DNA from 3 places in the Pseudarthrobacter sp. O4 genome. Region 1 is predicted to be linked to each of the others. Evidence: riboswitches for the same ligand, from Rfam matches in the RefSeq annotation. Region 1 holds a riboswitch; each other region holds the start of a gene.
The links. Region 1 has a riboswitch for S-adenosylmethionine ahead of ACQCSU_RS18340 (bifunctional o-acetylhomoserine/o-acetylserine sulfhydrylase). Riboswitches for the same ligand answer to the same signal wherever they lie in the genome.
Positions count from the first base shown of each region.

Region 2: linked by a shared signal. The riboswitch ahead of ACQCSU_RS05320 (aminotransferase class V-fold PLP-dependent enzyme) and the one ahead of ACQCSU_RS18340 (bifunctional o-acetylhomoserine/o-acetylserine sulfhydrylase) in region 1 are both predicted to bind S-adenosylmethionine.
Region 3: linked by a shared signal. The riboswitch ahead of ACQCSU_RS09790 (DUF1737 domain-containing protein) and the one ahead of ACQCSU_RS18340 (bifunctional o-acetylhomoserine/o-acetylserine sulfhydrylase) in region 1 are both predicted to bind S-adenosylmethionine.

Region 1 covers NZ_CP189591.1:3,959,071-3,966,041, forward strand. The annotation lists gene ACQCSU_RS18315 (ATP-dependent Clp protease ATP-binding subunit) at 1-1,841, opposite strand, end outside; gene ACQCSU_RS18320 (hypothetical protein) at 2,468-2,836, shown strand; gene ACQCSU_RS18325 (histidine phosphatase family protein) at 2,849-3,529, opposite strand; gene ACQCSU_RS18330 (CPBP family intramembrane glutamic endopeptidase) at 3,618-4,469, shown strand; gene ACQCSU_RS18335 (VOC family protein) at 4,594-5,232, opposite strand; SAM riboswitch class IV at 5,435-5,550, shown strand; gene ACQCSU_RS18340 (bifunctional o-acetylhomoserine/o-acetylserine sulfhydrylase) at 5,615-6,931, shown strand.
Region 2 covers NZ_CP189591.1:1,170,832-1,177,802, reverse strand. The annotation lists gene ACQCSU_RS05325 (class I SAM-dependent methyltransferase) at 1-730, opposite strand, end outside; gene ACQCSU_RS05320 (aminotransferase class V-fold PLP-dependent enzyme) at 801-2,267, opposite strand; SAM riboswitch class IV at 2,303-2,416, opposite strand; gene ACQCSU_RS05315 (glutamyl-tRNA reductase) at 2,521-3,855, opposite strand; gene hisN (histidinol-phosphatase) at 4,042-4,854, opposite strand; gene rsgA (ribosome small subunit-dependent GTPase A) at 4,942-6,057, opposite strand; gene aroA (3-phosphoshikimate 1-carboxyvinyltransferase) at 6,041-6,971, opposite strand, start outside.
Region 3 covers NZ_CP189591.1:2,127,511-2,134,481, reverse strand. The annotation lists gene ACQCSU_RS09815 (energy-coupling factor transporter transmembrane component T family protein) at 1-231, shown strand, start outside; gene ACQCSU_RS09810 (UDP-N-acetylglucosamine 1-carboxyvinyltransferase) at 375-1,898, shown strand; gene ACQCSU_RS09805 (glutamate--cysteine ligase 2) at 2,016-3,200, shown strand; gene ACQCSU_RS09800 (O-succinylhomoserine sulfhydrylase) at 3,250-4,458, opposite strand; gene ACQCSU_RS09795 (rhodanese-like domain-containing protein) at 4,459-4,869, opposite strand; gene ACQCSU_RS09790 (DUF1737 domain-containing protein) at 4,866-5,114, opposite strand; SAM riboswitch class IV at 5,212-5,327, opposite strand; gene ACQCSU_RS09785 (ATP-grasp domain-containing protein) at 5,699-6,643, shown strand; gene ACQCSU_RS09780 (glycosyltransferase) at 6,630-6,971, shown strand, end outside.

The DNA.
Region 1 (6,971 bases):
CGGACCTTCTCGGTCAGCTGTCCGCCCTCGTCGTAGCCCACGTAGCCCGGAGGGGCACCGAAGAGACGCGAGACCGTGTGCTTCTCCGAGTACTCGGACATGTCCAGGGTGATCAGTGCGTCTTCTTCGCCGAACAGGAACTCGGCGAGGACCTTGGCGAGCTCGGTCTTGCCGACGCCGGTGGGACCGGCGAAGATGAACGAACCGCCCGGACGCTTCGGATCCTTCAGACCCGCACGGGTCCGGCGGATAGCCCGCGAAACCGACTTAATCGCCTCATCCTGGCCCACCACACGCTGATGCAGCTCCTCTTCCATCTTCAGCAGGCGCGAGGACTCTTCCTCGGTCAGCTTGAACACCGGAATGCCGGTGGCATTCGCCAGCACCTCGGCGATGAGGTCCTCATCGACTTCGGAGATGTCGTCCATGCCGCCGTTCTTCCACTGGCGTTCCTTCTCCTTACGCTCGGCGGCGAGCTTCTGCTCCTCATCGCGCAGTGACGCGGCACCCTCGTAGTCGGAGGCGTCGATCGCGGCGTCTTTGGCCTTCCTGACGGCAATGATTCTTTCGGCAATAGCCTTAAGCTCCGGCGGGGCCGTCATCCGGCGGATGCGCAGCCGGGCGCCGGCCTCATCGATCAGGTCGATCGCCTTGTCCGGCAGGAACCGGTCCGAGATGTAACGCTCCGAGAGGGTCGCCGCGGCGACCAGCGCGCCGTCGGTGATGGTGACCCGGTGGTGTGCCTCGTACCGGTCGCGGAGGCCCTTGAGGATCTCGATCGCGTCGGCGACAGATGGTTCCTTGACCTGGATCGGCTGGAAGCGGCGTTCCAGGGCGGCATCCTTCTCGATGTGCTTGCGGTAGTCATCCAGCGTCGTCGCACCGATGGTCTGGAGCTCGCCGCGGGCCAGCAATGGCTTCAGGATCGACGCCGCATCGATGGCACCCTCGGCCGCACCGGCACCCACCAGGGTGTGGATCTCGTCAATGAACAACAGAATGTCGCCGCGGGTGCGGATCTCCTTGAGGACCTTCTTCAGCCGCTCTTCGAAGTCACCGCGGTAGCGGGAGCCTGCCACCACGGAGCCCAGGTCCAGGGTGTACAGCTGCTTGTCCTTGAGAGTCTCCGGGACATCGCCGCGGACAATCGCCTGGGCGAGGCCTTCGACGACGGCGGTCTTGCCGACGCCCGGTTCACCGATCAGGACAGGGTTGTTCTTGGTGCGGCGGGACAGGACCTGCATGACGCGTTCCATTTCCTGCTCGCGCCCGATCACGGGGTCAAGCTTGTTCTCGCGCGCAGCCTGGGTCAGGTTGCGGCCGAACTGGTCCAGGACCACGGAACCGGAGGGAGTCGCTTCAGCCTGGTCCTGGCTCGGGCCAACGCCGGTGCTTTCCTTGCCCTGGTAACCCGAGATGAGCTGGATGACCTGCTGGCGGACCCGGCTCGGATCCGCACCGAGCTTGACCAGCACCTGGGCGGCAACACCTTCACCCTCACGGATGAGGCCGAGCAGGATGTGCTCGGTTCCGATGTAGTTGTGTCCCAGCTGCAGGGCCTCGCGCAGCGAAAGCTCCAGCACCTTCTTGGCGCGCGGAGTAAAGGGGATATGGCCGGACGGGGACTGCTGGCCCGGGCCGATGATCTCCTGCACCTGCTCACGCACGCCCTCGAGCGAAATGCCAAGGGACTCAAGAGCCTTGGCGGCAACACCTTCACCCTCATGGATCAGTCCCAAGAGGATGTGTTCGGTACCGATGTAACCGTGGTTCAGCATGCGTGCCTCTTCCTGGGCAAGCACAACCACGCGACGGGCACGGTCCGTAAATCGCTCAAACATTTCGCCACACTCCCGGCTACCCCCTCCTTGATGCTACGTCGCCGCAGGCCCACTTGGGGCGTTCGCGGGAGGCAAAATATTAGAGAGCCGGATTCATCCGACGTCCGGGTAAGTGGCAGGTTTTCGCACCGCTATCCGGCGTGCCACGGCGAGTGGACTCCGCCGCCATGACACCTCCTGCCGTTGGATGCCGATTCAATTCCCGCACCCAATCGGACCGGTTAATGACGGATGGCGGTTGAGCCCAGGCCGAGATGGTTGTTACGGCTGACGCCGACGATCAGGGTTGAACGGCAGCCTCGATGAGGTCATCAATTCCGTGTGCATCTCACACGCCGACGGATGCAGGGAAATCCGGTGAGAAACCCTGGCATTTCCCAATCGGTGAGCTGGCCGGATCTACGAATACGCTGACCGGCTGCGGCCACAGAATGCTGATGAGGCTTCTCGAAGCGCTCCATGGAGCAGACGGGCTCGTCACTGGGCCGCCGCCAACTTTCCACTACCGGAAGGGGCGCGGAATCCGTCATGCGCGGAGCGGGGATTCTGCATCGCCGGATCCATGAGGCAAGCTTTCCACCGGTCACGACAGAGGAAGGGAAAGCCGCTCCAACTTGGTCATTTTGATGCTTAGCGCTACTTTTCCGCGCAGTGGTCCTCGACCCCCGAGACAGCGCCGGTGGCCGTCGAAGAACTCCTGCAAGATTCCTGAACGCTGCCCCCAGGTCCGGCCGGTCTTTTCCACTGCTCCCGACGATGGCCGGAAGTACGTCCAGCACCGGCTCTGGGCGGACCGGGCCGATGTGGTCGAGCTGGTCAAACAGGGCGCCACGGTCTACGTCTGCGGCGACGGCAAGCACATGGCGCCGGAGGTCCGCGACACATGTGCGCTCATCTACCGGGAGGCGACCGGGGCCTCGGCGGCGGACGCCGATGCGTGGATGGATGAGGTGGAACGCACCCACGGCAGGTACGTGGCCGACATCTTCACGTGAAGATGCCACCGGTCAGAAGAACATCGGCGGGGCGTCCAGGACGGTCTCGTCCACGCGCCGGTCCACCCACTGGCTGAAGGGCTTGTCCAGTTCATACTTGCCGCGGTCGGTCCGCAGTAGCGTCCGGACCTCGGCGTTGTCCGGGTTGTTCAAGGACTCGAAGTACTCCACGGACCAATGGAACCAGCGCATGCAGAACAGCCGCATCGTGAGCCCGTGTGTCACGAACAGGGCGTTCGGGGCATAACTCGGCTTGGACCAGTGCCGGTACAGCGTCTCCATGAACGAGGAGATCCTGTCGTACACATCGGAGCCGGACTCGCCCTCCCGGAAACGGTAGAAGAAGTGGCCGTAGGCGTTCCGGAGCTCCTTCTGGTCCTCGATTTCGCCGGCGATCTGGAAGTTCGCCCAGTCCTGCTCGCGCAGCCGCGGCTCCTCGATGACCCGTTCCGTCAGCGGACCCAGGTTCAGTGCCTCGAGGGTCTGGTACGCCCTTAGATACGGGGAGACATAGACGCAGACGTGGCGGCCATCGAGCAGGCGCCGGACCTGCTCGCCGGCGGCCCGGGCCTGCTCGAGGCCCAGCCCCGTCAGCGGAATCCGGTAGTCAGGCACCCGGTTGTAAATGGAGGTGTCGGCGTTGGCGGCAGACTGGCCGTGCCGGATCATGATGATTTTCCCGGGCGCACTCATAAATCCCAAGCATAGGGCCCTGCAGCCCGGCGGATCCGCCAGAGCCCGGAAGCAGGCAACTGCCAGCAACTGCAGGCAAGATAGGAACATGTTGGTTCCCTCCCGCCGTCGGCTGCGGATAGAAGTGTTGATTGCCCTGGGCCTGTCACTGGGGCAGTCGGCCGTGTATTCAGTGGTGCAGCTGCTGGACAAGATAACCAGGGCGCCGCTGGCGCAGGGGACCTCCACGCTGAACCGCTCGCAAAGCAGCCGCGAGTACTTCGACCTCACCTACCAGCTGCTGGACATCATCTTCGCGCTGGTGCCGGTGGCCCTGGTGATCTACTTCCTGACCGAGCACCGGGCCGGCCTGCCCGGAGGCAGCAGCCTTTCCGGAAGCAGCAGCCTTTCCGGAAGCAGCAGCCTGTCCGGAAGCAGCAGCCTGCCCGGAAGCAGCAGCCACGGCGCCACCGCCTTCGGCAAGCTGGGCTTCAATTTCGCCCGGCCCGGCAAGGACCTGCTGCAGGGGCTGGGCCTGGCCGCGCTGATCGGGATTCCCTCGCTGGGCCTGTACGCCGGAGGCCGGGCGCTGGGGATCACGACGGCGATCATCCCCAGTGCGCTGGACTCCTACTGGTGGACGGTGCCGGTGCTGATCCTCTCCGCGGTCCGGCACGGGATCGTGGAGGAGGTCATTGTGGTGGGCTACCTGCTGGACCGGCTGGGCAAGTTCGGCTGGAGCATGCCCGTGGCAATCTTTGCCAGCTCCATGCTGCGCGGCAGCTACCACCTGTACCAGGGCTTCGGGCCGTTCATCGGCAATGCGGTCATGGGCGTGATCTTCGCGCTGATCTACACCCGGACCCGCCGGGTGATGCCGCTCGTCATTGCCCACGCGCTGCTGGACATCGTGGCGTTCGTCGGGTTCAGCCTCTTCGGCAAGGCCATCGGTCTGGGCTGAGCCGGCCCGGGCCGGGCCGGCTACCCGGCCGCCCCGCCGGCCGTTAAACGATCTCGGCCGCCATCAATGGGTGACGTCATTGGCACCCGCTGATGGCGGCCGAAGTGTTAGGGCAGTGAAGGCCTCAGATGGTGACGGCTCCGGAAGCGGTTTCGAAGGTGACGGAGAGGATGCCGGGCGTGCCATGCGGGGCAAGCCAGTTGACGGCGACATCTTCCAGCGGCTTCTCCACCTGTTCACCCAGCCATTCCGTGACGCGGTCTGCCGAGCCGGCGATGGTCAGGGACGTCATCTTGACGTCGCTCGGGTAGGCGTTGGAGGGGTGCAGCTCCGGATCGCCCTCCCACTTGAGCATGTACGGGACCTGGGGGTCGGCGATGAGTCCCAGGATGCCGATCTGCTTCCAGACCAGCTCGCGGCCGTCGGGGAACTTCCGGTTGCCGTTGACGGCAGCGCGGCCGAGCCGCTCTTCGAACGGTGCCAGGTCGTCAACCTCGACGCACCAGCCCATCCAGCCGCCGCCCGCTTCGGAGCGGGCGCGTACGGCCTGGCCGAAGGGAGCCTTGTCCGAAGCCGGGTGGTTCAGGACCTCGACGACTTCCAGGTACTTGTGTCCCGCGAGCGGGATAATCATGTTGCGGGTCCCGAAACGGGGGTGTACTCCGCCCTTTACGGCTTCGACGCCGAGGGCAGACGCAATACGGTCGGTGGTGGCTGCCAAACCATCTCGTTCACAGGCGTAAGAAACGTGATCCATGCGCATGCCATCATCTTGGCACTTTGTGATGGAGCTCTCAGCTTAGGGCATCCTAAGCGAGATGGGATGTCATTCTGTGGTGGTGCGGGCGCCATCGTTGCGCCCGTCACGGCAGGACTCCGCCCGCGGACCCGGGGTGCCGGAGGGCGGGCTTCATCTTTGTCACAAAGCTATCCAAGGCCCGGGGAGCGTTCCTACACTGAAGCCAGGTCATGAGTGCCAGCGCATAGCCCCGGCTTGCTGGCCGGCAACCCTCGTATCGCGGTGGGGTGCCCCGGGTGAAGACCTGGCCGTCCGGCGCCCGCCGGAGGGCAAGCGCGGCGCCTGCACCGCCCCCGGGCCGATGGCCTGTGGGGTGGGCTGTGCCCGGTCCTTGAGGAGTATTCCGATGTCCAATGCCTGGTCCTTCGAAACCCGCCAGATCCACGCCGGCCAGGAACCGGACAGCGCCACCGGCGCGCGTTCCCTGCCCATCTACCAGACGACGTCGTTCGTGTTCCCCAGCGCCGAAAGCGCCGCCAACCGCTTCGCGCTTGCCGAACTCGCCCCCATCTACACCCGGATCGGCAATCCCACCCAGGATGCCGTGGAACAGCGGGTGGCCAGCCTTGAGGGCGGCCTCGCGGCCCTGCTGCTGAGCTCCGGCCAGGCCGCGGAGACCTTCGCGATCCTGAACGTCGCCGAGGCCGGCGACCATGTGGTGGCCAGCCCCAGCCTGTACGGCGGAACCTACAACCTGCTGGCCCACACGCTGAAGAAGTTCGGCATCTCCGTGACCTTCGTGGAGGATCCGGACAACCTGGAGCAGTGGCGCGACGCCGTCCGGCCCAACACCAAGCTGTTCTTCGGCGAAGTGGTCTCCAACCCCCGCCAGGACGTCCTGGACATCGAGGGCGTCTCGAAGGTAGCCCACGAGGCCGGTGTCCCGCTGATCGTGGACAACACCCTCTCCACGCCGTACCTGATCCGGCCGATCGAGTGGGGCGCTGACATCGTGGTGCACTCCGCCACCAAGTACCTCGGCGGCCACGGCGCCGCAATCGCCGGCGTGATCGTGGACTCCGGCAACTTCGACTTCGGGAAGGACCCGGAGCGGTTCCCCGGCTTCAACACGCCGGACCCCACGTATAACGGACTCGTCTACGCCCGGGACCTCGGCAAGGACGGCGCCCTCGGCGCGAATCTCTCCTACATCCTCAAGGCCCGCGTCCAGCTCCTGCGCGACCTCGGCTCCGCCGTGTCGCCGTTCAACGCCTTCCTCATCGCCCAGGGGATCGAGACCCTGAGCCTGCGCGTCGAGCGCCACGTCGCCAACGCCACCAAGGTGGCCGAATGGCTCGAGGCCAGGGACGACGTCGAATCGGTCGCCTATGCGGGGCTGCCGTCCAGCCCCTGGTACGAGCGCGGCCGCAAGTACGGCCCCAAGGGGACGGGCGCCGTCGTGGCGTTCAACATCGCCGGGGGAGCGGAGGCCGGCAAGCGCTTCGTCGACGCCCTCGAACTGCACTCGCACGTCGCGAACATCGGCGACGTGCGCTCGCTGGTCATCCACCCGGCGTCGACCACCCACAGCCAGCTGTCGCCGGAACAGCAGACAATTGCCGGCGTCAATCCTGGACTCGTACGGCTTTCGGTGGGTCTGGAACACATTGACGACATCATCGCGGACCTCGACGCCGGCTTCCGCGCGGCCAAGGGCGTCTGAGTCCGCCGGTTCCCGGCACCCCTGCCGCGCAGGGGTGCCG
Region 2 (6,971 bases), 1.9 Mb from region 1:
GCACCTCGCCGGGGGCATGGCCCAGATGCTCGTGCAGGTACCAGTCCAGGTTGGCGAGCACCTTGGCCCTGGTGGCCTCGCCCGCGGCAAGGTAGTAGCTCCGGGATTTTGCCAGTTCTATAATGTCCGCTGTGGTCACCGGATCCTCCCAGCGGGTCAGGTGGCTCTCGAGTCCGGTGAACTCGGGCCCGAGGAGCGGTTTGAAGTGGGGCTTGTGCACATCGCCGGCATGCATGATCCGCGTGAGCCGGTGGACCCAGGGAACGGAGGTGTCCAACTGGTTCCAGATCAGCCCCAGGACGCCGTGCGGGCGCAGGATCCTGGCGATCTCGGTGCTGGCTCGGAACGGATCGCACCAGTGCCAGGCTTGGGCGATCGTGACAAGATCGTAGGCTGCCGGAGCCAGCCCGGTGTCTTCGGCGGTGCCCTCGATGGCGGCCACGCCGGGCAGTGTCCGCCGGAGCTGTTCGAGCATATCGGCGGAAGGATCGACCGCTACGGTGTGCAGCCCGCGTTCAGCCAGGAGGGCCGTGAACTTACCGGTTCCGGCGCCGATGTCCGCGGCGTCCCTCGCGCCGGCCGGGATCAGCCAGTCGGCCGACTCGCCGGGATATCCCGGCCGGACCCGCTCATAGTGGGCTCCGCCGTCCCGGAAGCTCTGCCCGAGTTCCTGGCGGCGGTCCTCCTGCAGTTTGGGGCCGCTGTGTAGGGTGGGGCCGCCGCGTGCCACGTGCGATCTCCTTCGGGCAGGTCCGGTTGGTACCCTTCGAATTTACCGCACGTGGGGTTACCGCGGAGGCCTACTCCGCCACCGCGCACGGCGCGGCGCCGGCGGTCCCCGGCGTGTTCGGTGCCCAGTGAGGGTAGCTGCGGGCGTCGTTGGACGGCACCCAGCGGCCGGCATCCACCACGTAGTCCCAGCCGAGGCCGGTCCGCCGCAGCTCCTGGATACCGGCGAGCAGCCGCTGCGCATCCTCGAGCCGCGAGCCGAGGCCGAAGCTGGCCCGCAGCGAGCCCGAGGGCAGGCCGAGCCGCTTGAGCAGCGGGTGGGCGCAGAACCGGCCGTCACGCAGTCCGATGCCGTGTTCGGCGGAAAGGTAGGCGGCAACGAGGCCGGCGTCGTAGCCTTCGACGGAAAAATTGACGACGCCGATCATGCCGGCGCCCTGCCCGTCGCCTTCAGGGTCCGTGTCCGCGAAGATCCGGTGGACCGTCACGCCGTCGATCTGCTGGAGACCCTCGACGACGAAGGAGCGGATGGTGTCCTCGTGGGCGTACCACTGCGTCTGGTCCAGGGCGGCAATCACCTGGGTGGCCCGGGCCAGTGTTGCCGCGCCCAACACATTGGGGGAGCCGCCCTCGTGCCGGGCCGGGCCTGTGGTCCAGCTGACCGTGTCCAGCCTGGCGTCGCTGACGGCTCCGCCGCCGGCCAGGTGCGGGGTGCCGGCGTCGAGCCAGTCCGGGCGCCCCACCAGCACGCCGGAACCGAACGGCGCGTAGAGCTTGTGGCCGGAGAAGGCGAGGTAGTCGACGTCGTCCGCGGTGATGTCGATGCGCCGGTGCGGGGCGAGCTGGGCGGCATCGACGACGATCCGGGCGCCGTACTCGTGGGCAAGGGAGGCCAGGGTGCGGATGGGCAGGATCTCGCCGGTGACGTTGGAGGCGCCGGTGACGGCGAGCAGGCTGATGCCGCCTTGCGCCAGCTGTTCGCGCAGCTTGTCCAGGGTCGCGGCAAGGGTGGGGGCGGCCACGACGCTGCGGTGCGGCACGGTCTGCCAGGGCAGCAGGTTGGCGTGGTGCTCGATATCGAGGTAGAGAACCTCCCCGGTGTGCCTGCCGTCGCTGACCGGCAGGCAGCCGGCCAGCAGGTTCAGCGAGTCGGTGGTGTTGCGGGTGAAGATCACGGAGTCGCCCGGGCGGCCGCCAACAAACTCGCGAACGATGGTGCGGGCGTTTTCGTACACGGAGGTGCTGATCTGGGAGGCGTAGCCGGCGCCGCGGTGGACGCTGGCGTAGAACGGCAGGATCTCGTTCAAGTAGGCCGACACCACGGACAGTGCGGGGGCGGAGGCTCCGTAGTCCAGGTTGGCGTAGCGGACGTGTCCGCCCTGGATCAGCGGGGCCTGGATCTCCGCCCCGGTGACCGCGGCGAGCGGCCTGCCGGCGACGGCGAAGCGGTCGGGGAGCGCCGCTGCGGAGGCGGGGCGGACCCCGCCGGAGGCAGGAAAAGTGGCAGGAAAGGTGGCGGGAAAAGTGGCAGTCGTCATGGGACCTCGCTCGAAAAAGGACCCCAAGCACCGGGGATCCGCGCTTGCCGCGTCCGTTCCGGACCGGCCAGGTCGTCACCCGGGGCACCCCACCGCGAATGGAGGGTTGCCGGCCAGCAAACCGGGGTTTAGCGCTGGCACTCGTGACCTGCTTCGAGCCTAGGACATCCCGGCCGCCGCGGAAAAGGCAGGGCAGGAATGTGAAGCGCTTTGTTACGCACCGCAGTGGCTGGTGCCTTTGGTGCGTCGCGGCCTACGGCGCGGCGCTGGCTGCGCTGCTGAGCTGGACATCAAGGCCGAACAAGGCCTCCAGGGCTGCCGTGTAGTCGGCCTGGCGGCCGGCGGTGGCCAGCTCCCTGGCCCGGACGGTCGGGGTATGGAGCAGCCGCCGGACGATGCGGCGCAGGGCGATGTTCACGTCCTCAGCCGGGGCGCCACCGCCGTGTTGCCGTCTGACCCGCTCCATTTCGGCGTCGAGGACGTCCTGGATGTACCGGCGCAGGGCAACGACGGCGGCGTCGACGGCGCGGATCGCTTCCTGCTCCTCGAATTGCCGGGCAGCCTGCCTGACCAGGGCATGGGCGAGGCGAAGTGCTTCGGCGTCCGCTGGGGGAGCGGCAAGCTGCACGGATCCCAGCGTGATCAGTTCGACGCCCGGCAGGTCCGCCACGTGCGGGTCGAAATCGTGGCTGGGAGCCAAGTCAATGACGGTAAGCGGACGGGCTGCGTCCTGCCTCCAGCGCGCCAAGCTGGCGGCGCCAATGCGAGCCCCGGTGCCGCTGCTGCCGATGATGACATCTGCCGCGGCGGCGGCGGCGGGCAGCTCCCGCTCTGTCAGCGGCGTTCCGCCCCGGGCGGCCGCAAATGCAGCGGCCCGCCCGGAGTGGGAGTAGACGGCAACACTGATGCATTGCCTGCTTCTCAGGAGTTCCGCCACGTGCGCGGCGTAGGCACCCGTGCCTACCAGGACCACGGATGCCCCGGCCAGGCTTCCCTGGCTGGATCCTATGGCTGCCAGATCCAGGGCGACGGTGGCGATGGATCGTCCGGCGGCGCTGAGGGCTGTCCGCGCCCCTACCGCCTTGGAAACGCGGGAGGCCGCTTGAAACAGCCGACTCAACCGTCCGCCGGCCGTACCCGCCAGCTGGGCGTCGGCGAGGGCGCGGCGGACCTGGCCGGACACCTGGCGCTCACCGACCACAACGGAATCCAGTCCGGCCGCCACCGCGAAGAGGTGCGCGGGGACCGACGCGCCCTGGACGTACTCGAAATGCGACGTGAGCAGGGCGGCCGGCAGGCCGGAGCAGCGGCAGAGGGCGGCCAGCGCATCGGACCGCGCGGACTCAACGTCCCGGGCCGAGGGGACTTCGCAATAGATTTCGAAGCGGTTGCAGGTGGACAAGACCAGCGATCCGGAAACGGCGGGACTGCTGGCGAGGAGGTCCGGGGCTAGCTCGGTGGAGACAGCATGCAGCCGCGCAGCCGAATCGTGGTCCAGATCCCGGTACCTCGCAATGAGCGCCAGTAGCACCGGCCCCGATCCGGAGTCCCCGGATGCGGGATCCGCCGTTGGATGTGTTCCGGACATGGCTGTTCTCCTCCCAGAAAAGGTCCAGGCCGCGTCGCGACAGGCACTCAGGCCCGCTGCCGTGGCCAGAGTGATGCATCGACCTTCGGGATATCTTGAGCGCCGCCGCCCGGGGAGCCCCGCGGCACAGCAGAACGACGGCGGACGCCCCCGCACGGGAGTCCGCCGTCGTCCGCAAGCGGGACCTTACAGCAGGTCGTCGAGGCCCGGGTTGAGGCGCTTGAGGACCTCCGAGTGCAGGATCGAGTTCGTGGCCAGGGCGTTGCCACCGAACGGCCCGTCCTCACCCTCGAGGGAGGTGAAGCGGCCGCCGGCTTCCGTGACGATCGGGACCAGGGCCGCCATATCGTACAGGTTCAGTTCGGGCTCGCAGGCGATGTCGACGGCGCCCTCGGCCACCAGGCAATAGGACCAGAAGTCACCGTAGGCGCGGGTCCGCCATACTTCCTCGGTGAGGCCCAGGAACTCGTCGAGGTTTCCGCGTTCCTTCCAGCCGCCCAGGCTTGAGTAGGACAGCGAGGCGTCCGAGAGCTGGGAGACGTTGGAGACCCGCAGCCGGGTGGCTGCGGCGAGCGAGCGGCCCATGTAGGCGCCGGCACCCTTGGCCGCCCACCAGCGCTTGCCCAGTGCCGGTGCACTGACGACGCCGACGACGGGCTCGCCCTCGTCAACGAGGGCGATCAGGGTGGCCCAGACGGGGACACCGCGGACGAAGTTCTTGGTCCCGTCGATCGGGTCGATGATCCAGCGCCGGGACCCGTGGCCGGAGCTGCCGAATTCCTCGCCCAGGACGGCATCGCGCGGGCGGGAGCGGGACAGTTGGCCGCGGATCGCTTCCTCTGCGGACTTGTCCGCATCCGTCACCGGCGTCAGGTCAGGCTTCGTTTCGATCCGAAGGTCCAGCGCCTTGAAGCGGCTCATGGTCTGGGAATCTACGGAGTCTGCCAGTACATGGGCAAGGCGCAGGTCATCGTTATAGCTCGAAGCGGGTTGACTCATGGTTCCAAACTACCGCCAAAGGGGGCGGCCCGCCGGGAGGCCACGTTGCCGGGCCACAGGAGGTGGACCGGGCGTGCCTGCACAAAACTACGAAACGGTGCCGAGTTCCTTGACGTCCTGCGCTTCCATCCGTGGGTCCGTGCCCAGCAGCCGGCGCAGCGAGGACAGCCTCGCCGGGCCGGATGGCCCCGCATGGCCCGCAGCCACCCACGCATCCACGCCGCAGTTGACGGCGCTGGAGTCATGCTTGCAGCCCCGCTCACAGTTGTCGGTGCCGGGTTCGAGGTCCGGGAAGGAACGCAGGATCCGGTCCGGATCCACATGGGCCAGGCCGAAGGACCGGATGCCCGGCGTGTCGATGATCCAGCTGCCCGCCGGGGCATCGTTGACCTTGAGCGCCAGCGCGGAGGAGGAGGTGTGGCGGCCGCGCCCGGTGACGGCGTTGACACCGCCGGTGGCGCGCTCGGCACCGGTCAGGGCGTTGACCATGGTGGACTTCCCGACGCCGGAATGGCCCAGCATGACCGTGACCTTCCCGTCGAGGTACGCGCGCAGCTGTGACACCGCGTCCTTGTCCAGCCGGGCGGACAGTCCGTCATCCGAGCGGGCATCGATGCCGGAGGCGGCCGAATCCGCCGTCTTGCTGATGATGACCGGGAAATCCAGGTGCTGGTAGTTGGAGAGGAGCTCGGCAGGATCCTTGACGTCGGCTTTGGTGACGAGCAGCAGCGGCTCAATGCCGGCGTCGTACGCGGCCACCAGGGCGCGGTCGATGAACCCGGTCCGCGGCTCCGGGTTGGCGGCGGCCACCACGATCACGAGCTGGTCTGCGTTGGCGACGACGGCACGCTCGATCGGGTCCGTGTCGTCGGCGCTGCGCCGCAGCAGGGTCTTGCGGTCCTGGATCCTGACCAGCCGGGCCAGGGTGTCCGGTTCGCCGGTGACATCCCCCACGAGCGAGACGAAGTCGCCGGCCACCACGGGGTTGCGGCGCAGTTCCCGGGCGCGGGCGGCGATGATCTTGCGTTCGTGCCCGGTGCCTTCGCCGACGACGGCAGTGTAGCGTCCGCGGTCGACGGTGATGATCCGGCCTGTGACGGCTTCGTCATGGCTGGGCCGGTCCTTGGTGCGCGGTCGCGTGCCCTTCTTGTTGGGACGGATCCGGACGTCCGATTCGTCCCAGGAATCAGTGCTGCGGGCCATGGGGGGCGTCCTTTTCTGCGGCCGGGCCAACCGCGGCTTCTGCCCCAGGGCCCTGTGCCAGCATGGCTGTCCACAGCTGCGGGAAGTCCGGCATGGTCTTGGCCGTGGTCGCGATGTCCTCGACCTCGATGCCCGGCACGGCCAGGCCCAGGATGGCGCCCGCAGTGGCCATGCGGTGGTCCGCATAGCTGCGGACCACGCCGCCGTGCAGGGCAGCGGGCCGGATGATGAGGCCGTCGCTGGTCTCCTCGGCGTCGCCGCCCAGGCGGTTGATCTCGGCCATGAGCGCGGCCAGCCGGTCCGTTTCGTGCCCCCGGAGGTGGGCGATGCCGCTCAGCCGCGAAGGGCCGGTGGCCAGGGCACAGAGTGCTGCCACGGTGGGGGCGAGTTCGCTGGTTTCGTCGAAATCGCCGCCCTTGATCTCCTCGCCGCCGGTCACGGTCAGGGTGCCTTCCTCCAGCGTGACGGTCGCGCCCATCGTGGAAAGGATGCTGCGCCAGAGGTCACCCACCTGGGTGGTCTCGGCGGGCCAGTTGGGGATCCGGACCGTCCCGCGGGTGGCCAGGGCGGCAGCGAGGAAGGGCCCGGCGTTGGACAGGTCCTGTTCGATCCTGAGATCAAAGGCGCTGATGGCCCCGGGGGACACGATCCAGTGGTTGGGACGGGAATCGTCGACAGCCACACCGACTCCGCGGAGGACGGCGACGGTCATGTTGATGTGGTCCAGGCTCGGGACGGGGGCGCCGGGGTGGTCCACGCTCGCGTGTTCCAGATGCAGCCCCTCGCTGAACCTGGCGCCGGCGAGCAGCAGGGCGGAAACGAACTGTGAAGAGGCGCTGGCGTCGATGGCGAGGTGGCCGCCGCGCACCTCGCCGGTACCCTGGACGGTGAACGGCAGCGCGGACGCCGGACCG
Region 3 (6,971 bases), 1.8 Mb from region 1:
CTGGGGCAGAGCTTCGGGCTCCTCGTGCAGGCCATCCGGCGCGCCTCCCGGCTGGCCGTCACCATGGAGGCCCGCGGCTTCGGTGGCGCCCAACGCACCTGGGCGCGGCCCTCCACCTTCAGCATCCTCGACGCCTGGGTCCTGCTGGGCGGGCTCGGCATTGCCGCTGCCGCCGTCGCCGCGGCACTGGCCGCCGGGACCTGGAATCTCGTGTTCCTCACCCGGCAATAGGAGGTCCTCAACGCAGCGGTGCGCGCCCTGCCCCGGAACCTATCGCCCGGCGTTTATCGCACCGCGCGGATATTCCTGTGAGATTATCGGCATTTCGGCGGCGTTTTCCGGGACCAACAGCTGATCCGTGATATTTTTTGGGTATGACTCAACAGACTGCTGAACACGTTGGTGCCCTGCTCCGCGATGCCCGCGGACAGAAGGGCTGGACCCAGGGACAGCTCGCCGCCGAGCTGGGAACCAGCCAGAGCGCGATCGCCCGGATGGAACAAGGCAAGCAGAACCTGAGCCTGAAGATGATCCAGCGGCTGGAGTCCGTCTTCGGCCGGAGCATCGTCAAGGTAGGCCGGCCGCAGATGACCCACCTCCGGGTCGAGGGTGGCCGCACCCTCTCCGGTTCCGTGGACGTCAACAGCAGCAAGAACGCCGGCGTCGCCCTCCTGTGTGCCAGCCTGATCAACCGCGGAACCACCACGCTGCGCCGGCTGGCCCGGATCGAGGAGGTCAACCGTATCGTCGAGGTGCTGACCAGCATCGGCGTCGAATGCACCTGGCTGAACGCGAACGATCTGCAGATCCGCCGCCCCGCCGTGCTGGACCTCGATTCCATGGACGTGGAGGCCGCCCGCCGGACCCGCAGCGTGATCATGCTGCTGGGACCGCTCCTGGACGAGTCCAGCGAATACCGCCTGCCCTACGCCGGCGGCTGCGACCTCGGCACCCGCACGGTGCAGCCGCACATGCAGGCGCTGCGCCAGTTCGGCCTCAGCGTCGAAGCGAAGTCCGGGTTCTACGCCGTGCAGGCGCCGCCGTCGGACGGACATGACCGTTCCTTCGTGCTGAGCGAACGCGGCGACACCGTCACCGAGAACGCGATCATGGCCGCCGCCCACCGCCGCGGCACCACCATCATCCGCAATGCCAGCCCCAACTACATGGTGCAGGACCTCTGCTTCTACTTGCAGATGCTCGGCGTGGAGATCCAGGGCGTGGGAACCACCACCCTGAAGATCACCGGGCGCCCGTCGGTGGAGGCAGACATCGAATACTTCCCTTCCGAGGACCCGATCGAGGCGATGAGCCTCATCACCGCCGGCATCGTGACCAACTCGGAAGTCACCGTCCGCCGCGTCCCCATTGAGTTCATGGAGATCGAACTCGCGACGCTCGAACAGATGGGCCAGCGGCTCGAGCTGTCCGGCGAATATCTTGCCCGCAACGGCCGCACCCGGCTGGTGGACGTCACCACCAAACCCTCGGAATTACGTGCACCTGAGGACAAGATCCATCCGATGCCCTTCCCCGGACTGAACATCGACAACCTGCCCTTCTTCGCGGTCATTGCCGCCAACGCCCACGGCCAGACCATGATCCACGACTGGGTGTATGAAAACCGTGCGATCTATCTGACCGAACTGAACAGGCTCGGCGCCCAGGTGCAGCTGCTCGATCCGCACCGGATCTACGTCAACGGACCCACCAAGTGGCGTGCGGCCGAGGTGGGCTGCCCGCCGGCCCTCCGTCCCGCAGCCTGCCTGCTGCTGGCGATGCTCGCGGCCCGCGGCGTCTCGGAACTGCGCAACATCTACGTGATCGAGCGCGGCTACGAGGACCTTGCCGAGCGGCTCAACACCATCGGCGCAAAGGTCGAGTATTTCCAGGACTGACGGCCTCGTTTAAGCAACGCCGGGTCACTCCGCGCCCATCCGATCCCCTGGCATGGGCGAGGAGTGACTCCGCGTTGGGGTAGCGCGCTTCCGCGGGTCCTGACGCACAATAGATTTATGCGCACCTTCGGCGTGGAGGAAGAACTGCTGATAGTGGACCCCGAAACGGGGATGCCGCTTGCCCTGGCCGACGTCATGCTGCCCAGCCTGGTCCCCCAGAAGCAGGACGCGGGCCGCGTGGTCCCGGCGCAGAGGCCGGTCCACGAAGACGCCGGTTTCAGCTTCGAGCTCAAGCTGGAACAGATTGAAACCCAGACGCAGCCGTGTCTGGATTACACCCAATTGCTCCAGCAGCTCAGGCAGGGCCGTGCGCTCGCGGACCAGGCCGCACGGGCACACGGCGGCCGCGTCGCAGCCCTGGCCACGTCGCCGAGGGGCTCCGCGACGCACACAACGCCTTCGCCGCGGTATGTCACCATGCAGGAACGATTCGGGCTGATCGTCCGGAACCAGCTCACCTGCGGCTTCCACGTCCACACGTTTGTGGAATCCCCCGAGGAAGGCGTGGCGGTGATGGACCGGATCCGGGACAAGCTGGCCGTGCTGATTGCCCTCAGCGCAAATTCCCCGTACTGGAACGGCGCGGAGACAGGGTTTGAAAGCTACCGCACCCAGGCGTGGAACCGCTGGCCGGGCTCGGGTCCTACGATGATCTTCGGCAGCGTGCCGGTCTACCGGCGGGTGGTGACCCGGCTGGTGGAAAGCGGCGTGCTGCTGGACGAGGGGATGATCTATTTCGACGCGCGGCTGTGCAGCCACCATCCCACCGTGGAGGTCCGGGTCGCCGACGTCTGCCTGCGGGCCGACGACGCGGCGCTGATCGCCGTGTTGGTGCGTGCCCTGGTCGAATCGGCCTGCCGGGAGTGGAACGACGGCGTTGAACCAGCCCCGGTGCCGACGCTGCTGCTGCGGATGGCCGCCTGGCAGGCCAGTAATTGCGGGCTCCGCAGCCAACTGCTGGACTTCGGGACCTTTACACCCGCGCCGGCGGCGGATGTGGTCCACGCACTCGTGGACTATCTGGCCCCGGTGCTGGCGGAGCAGGGGGAGCTGGAACTGGTCCACGAGGGCATCGCACGGATCCTCGCCGAGGGGACCGGTTCGCAGCTGCAGCGCCGGCCGTTCCGGGAAGGCGGCCTCGTCGCCGTCGTCGACCGGGCCGTCAAGGTAACCATGCTGGGGTCGGAGTCCCGGGATCCCGCGCACCAGCCGTCGTCCCTGGGCCGGGTGCGCCGGGCCTGACCGAAAAGACGCTGCCGAGTCCGCAGTTCGCGGTAGGAAGAATCCCTGGTCAGACCTGTTTGAGCGCCTGGCGGAGGTCGCGGATCAGGTCCTCGACGTCTTCCAGGCCCACGGAGAGCCGCACCACGCCGTCGCTCAGCCCGATCGCAGCGCGTCCTTCCGGGCCCATGGCGCGGTGCGTCGTCGTGGCCGGATGCGTGATGAGGGACTTCGCATCGCCCAGGTTGTTGGAGATGTCGATGATCCGCAGCGCGTCCAGCAGTGCGAAGGCGGCTTCCTTCGCCGAGCGCCCGGGGGACGGGGAAAGTTCCAGCGTGAGCACGGTGCCGCCGGCCGTCATCTGCCTGGCCGCGAGCTCGTACTGCGGGTGGGATTTCAGCAGCGGGTACAACACCGCGCTGACCGCGGGCTGCTCCTCGAGCCATTCGGCCAGCCGCAGGGCGGACGCCGAGGAATGGTTGACGCGCAGCGCCATGGTCTCCAGGCCCTTGGTCAGCACCCACGCGTTGAAGGCGGACAGGGCGGGTCCAGTGTGCCGCATGAGCTGCTTGACGGGCCCGTCAATGAATGCCTTCGTGCCCAGGATCGCCCCGCCGAGCACCCGGCCCTGGCCGTCGATGTGCTTGGTGCCGGAGTAGACCACCACGTCCGCGCCGAGGTCCCCGCAGCGCTGCAGCAGGGGGGTGGCGAAGACGTTGTCGACGACGACGGTCGCCCCGGCAGCATGGGCCAGTTCGCTCACGGCGGCGATGTCCACAATCTCCTGCATCGGGTTCGATGGCGACTCGAAGAAGACCGCGGTGGTCGGCTCCGACAACGCCTCGCGCCACTGCTCCAGGTCCGGCCCGTCGACGAAGACCGTTTCCACACCCCAGCGCGGCAGGATTTCGTTGAGGATCACAAAGCAGGAGCCGAACAGCGAGCGGGCGGCGACCACACGGTCCCCGGCGCCCAGCAGCGCGCCGAGCGCGGTGAACACCGCGGACATGCCGGACGCCGTCGCAAAGCACGCCTCGGTGCCCTCGAGCAGCCGGAGCCGTTCCTGGAAGGTCGCCACCGAGGGGTTTCCGTAGCGGGAGTAGACGAAGCGCTCGTCCTCGCCGGTGAAGGCGCGCTCGGCGGCGGCGGCGGATTCGTAGACGAAGCCGGAATTGAGGAAGACCGGCTCGGTGGTTTCCTGGAAGCCGGTGCGGTCAAGTCCGCCGCGGACAGCCTGGGTGTCGGGGCTCCAGCCGGCGGCGTCGGGATTGAAAGTCACTTAGTTCTTTCCGAGGTTGGTGGGCAGGCCGCGGTTCTTCCAGCCGTTGACGGTCCGTTCGCCGTAGCGGTCGGGCTCGCCTTCGAAGCCCTCGAGGACGTTGTAGGAGGTGAAGCCGGCCTCGGTGGCGGCGGTTGCGGCGGCGATGGAGCGGGCACCTGAACGGCAGAGGAACACCAACTCGGTACCGGAATCCTCCGGCGCCTGCTGCTTCAGTTGCTTCACGAACTGCGAATTGGGGATGCCGCCGGCCAGGCTCCACTGGATGAAGAGCGGATCATTTTCCGTCGCTTTCGTGTCCGGGATGCCGATGTGGGCCCATTCCGCCTCGGTGCGGACGTCCACCAGGATGGCGCCCGCCTCCAGCTTGGCCCAGGCTTCCTGCGGGTCCAGGTCTCCGGCGTAGCTCACGCGTGGCCCTCGATGGTCTCTTCGTAGCCGACGCCGTCAATTCCCAGGCCTTCGACCGCGTCGGCGACGGCGGCGTCCGCGCTGGCAAATGCGGCCGGCAGCACCACGGCCTGGGCGACGATGACGCTGCTGCCGTTGAAGGCGGCGGAGGGGCTTCCGTGCAGCACGTAGCCTTCGGCCAGCGCCGCCGAAACGCGCTCGCAGAAGGAGCGGTCGTCGGGGCCGGTGAACAGGCGGTAGGCCAGCTTTTCCTCGGCGGCTGCGCCGGGGACGGCGGCGGACGGGGCGGGTGCTGTGGTGGGGACAGCGGGGGCGGATGCGTCAGGCACGACGGTACTCCTTCTTTCACGCTTGCAGCTCGAATGGGTCGATATGCCGAGTATTCACCTGAGGCACCCCGCCGCGAAAGGGAGGGTTGCCGACCGGCCAGTCAGGGCTTGGCGCCGGTTCTCATTACTCCCCAAAAACGTAACATCTGCAGGGCTGGCCCGCACCGCCGCCCTCGTCATGTTCCGTAACCGTAACCGTAACCGTCTCCCGGCGCCGCCGGCGGAGCCGGTCGGGAGACGTCAGGCAGTGTTTTGACCGGAGCGGTCCGTCGGGGTAGCCAGCGGCTGAATATACGTATCTACCTGTCCGGCCGACTATCTCCGCCGGGGACAGTTTCGAGTAGCGCCTACTCGGGTCTTCTGATATGGCGCTCGCCTTTACTGGGAGGCAGGCAACAGGTCCCGAGAGGTCTCAAAGTGCCAACCGCCGCAACTTGAGGGGGTACCGCGCAGGGTCATGCCAGGCCCTGTCCGCCGTCTCAGAACTGAATGGAGAAACTGTGAAACCCCGTGTCCTGATTACCGGCGCCGGCGGCCCTGCCGGCCTGGCCCTCGCCGCCCAGCTGCGGTCCCGGGGCATTCCCTTCCTGGGCGCTGACGCCCGCGAACTGCCGGAAGGGACCGGCGTCACCGCTGTCAGGGTACCCCCGGCCGCTGACCCTGAACTGATCCCGGTTTTGCGCCGGCTGGTCGCACGGGAGGGAATAAATTTGGTCATCCCGACTTCCGGCGAGGAACTGATGCAAGTCTCGGCGGCCCGCGCGGGTTTCGGAAGGGACGTCCGTGTTATCACAGGCGAGCCCGGGCCGGTGGCTGTCGCCAGCGATAGGCTCTTCACAGCCTGGCTCTTGCGGTCGGCCGGGGTCCCGGTCCCGCGGTTCGGAGTCCCCGGGGACTTTGCCGGCGCCAACGCAGCGATGGCCGCGCTGGACGGCCCCGTGGTCGTCAAGCCCCGGGTTTCCCGCGGCGGATGCGGGGTGATTGTCGTGGACGGAAGCGTGGACGTCGACTGGGCAGGACTGCCGGACGGGCAGATCGTGCAGGAATACATTCCCGGAACGGAATATGTGCCCGTGGTCTTCGGAACCCCCGCCCACAACGGTACGGCCCCGTTTGCGGTCGTGGTGGAAAAGACCGGGCGCGCAGATCAGTACGTGGTCAACGCGATAGCCGTCCGCCGCGCCGCGGCCGGGGAGGCAATGGATGTGGGCAATGTGGCGATGGCCGCCGTCCGTTCGCTGGGGCTGACCGGCCCGGTCGAACTTACCGTCCGCCGCCGGGCCGACGGGACTCCGGTGGTGCTGGAAATGAACGCCCGGTTTGGCGCCCACAGCGAAGCGGCGCCCGAGCTGCTCGACGCCGTGCTGGCCTCCTTCAACCTGCCGTCCTTCAATCCTGCGTCATTCCGGCAGGGAACCGGAGCATACGCCCATGCCCTGGTTTGACTCAGCTGAGCCGGGAATCCACCCGGGCCTGCTCCTCCCCGGCGTACTCATCACCGGTCTGCCGGTCCTCGTGTTCGGCCTCGTCCGGCTGCTCGCCGTGCCGTTGGCAGTGTGCTTCGAGGTCCGGGCGGCCAGCCGGCGGCGCCGGGGGGCTCCGACGCTCTGGGACGAATGGCCAAGCGTGTCGATCGTCGTCCCGGCCTTCAACGCGGCCGCCGTCATCGAAAACTGCGTCCGGTCCGTCCAGCTCACCCGCTACACCCGGTACGAGGTCATCCTCGTCGACGACGGCTCCACGGACAACACGGCCGAACTGATGGCCGGTCTC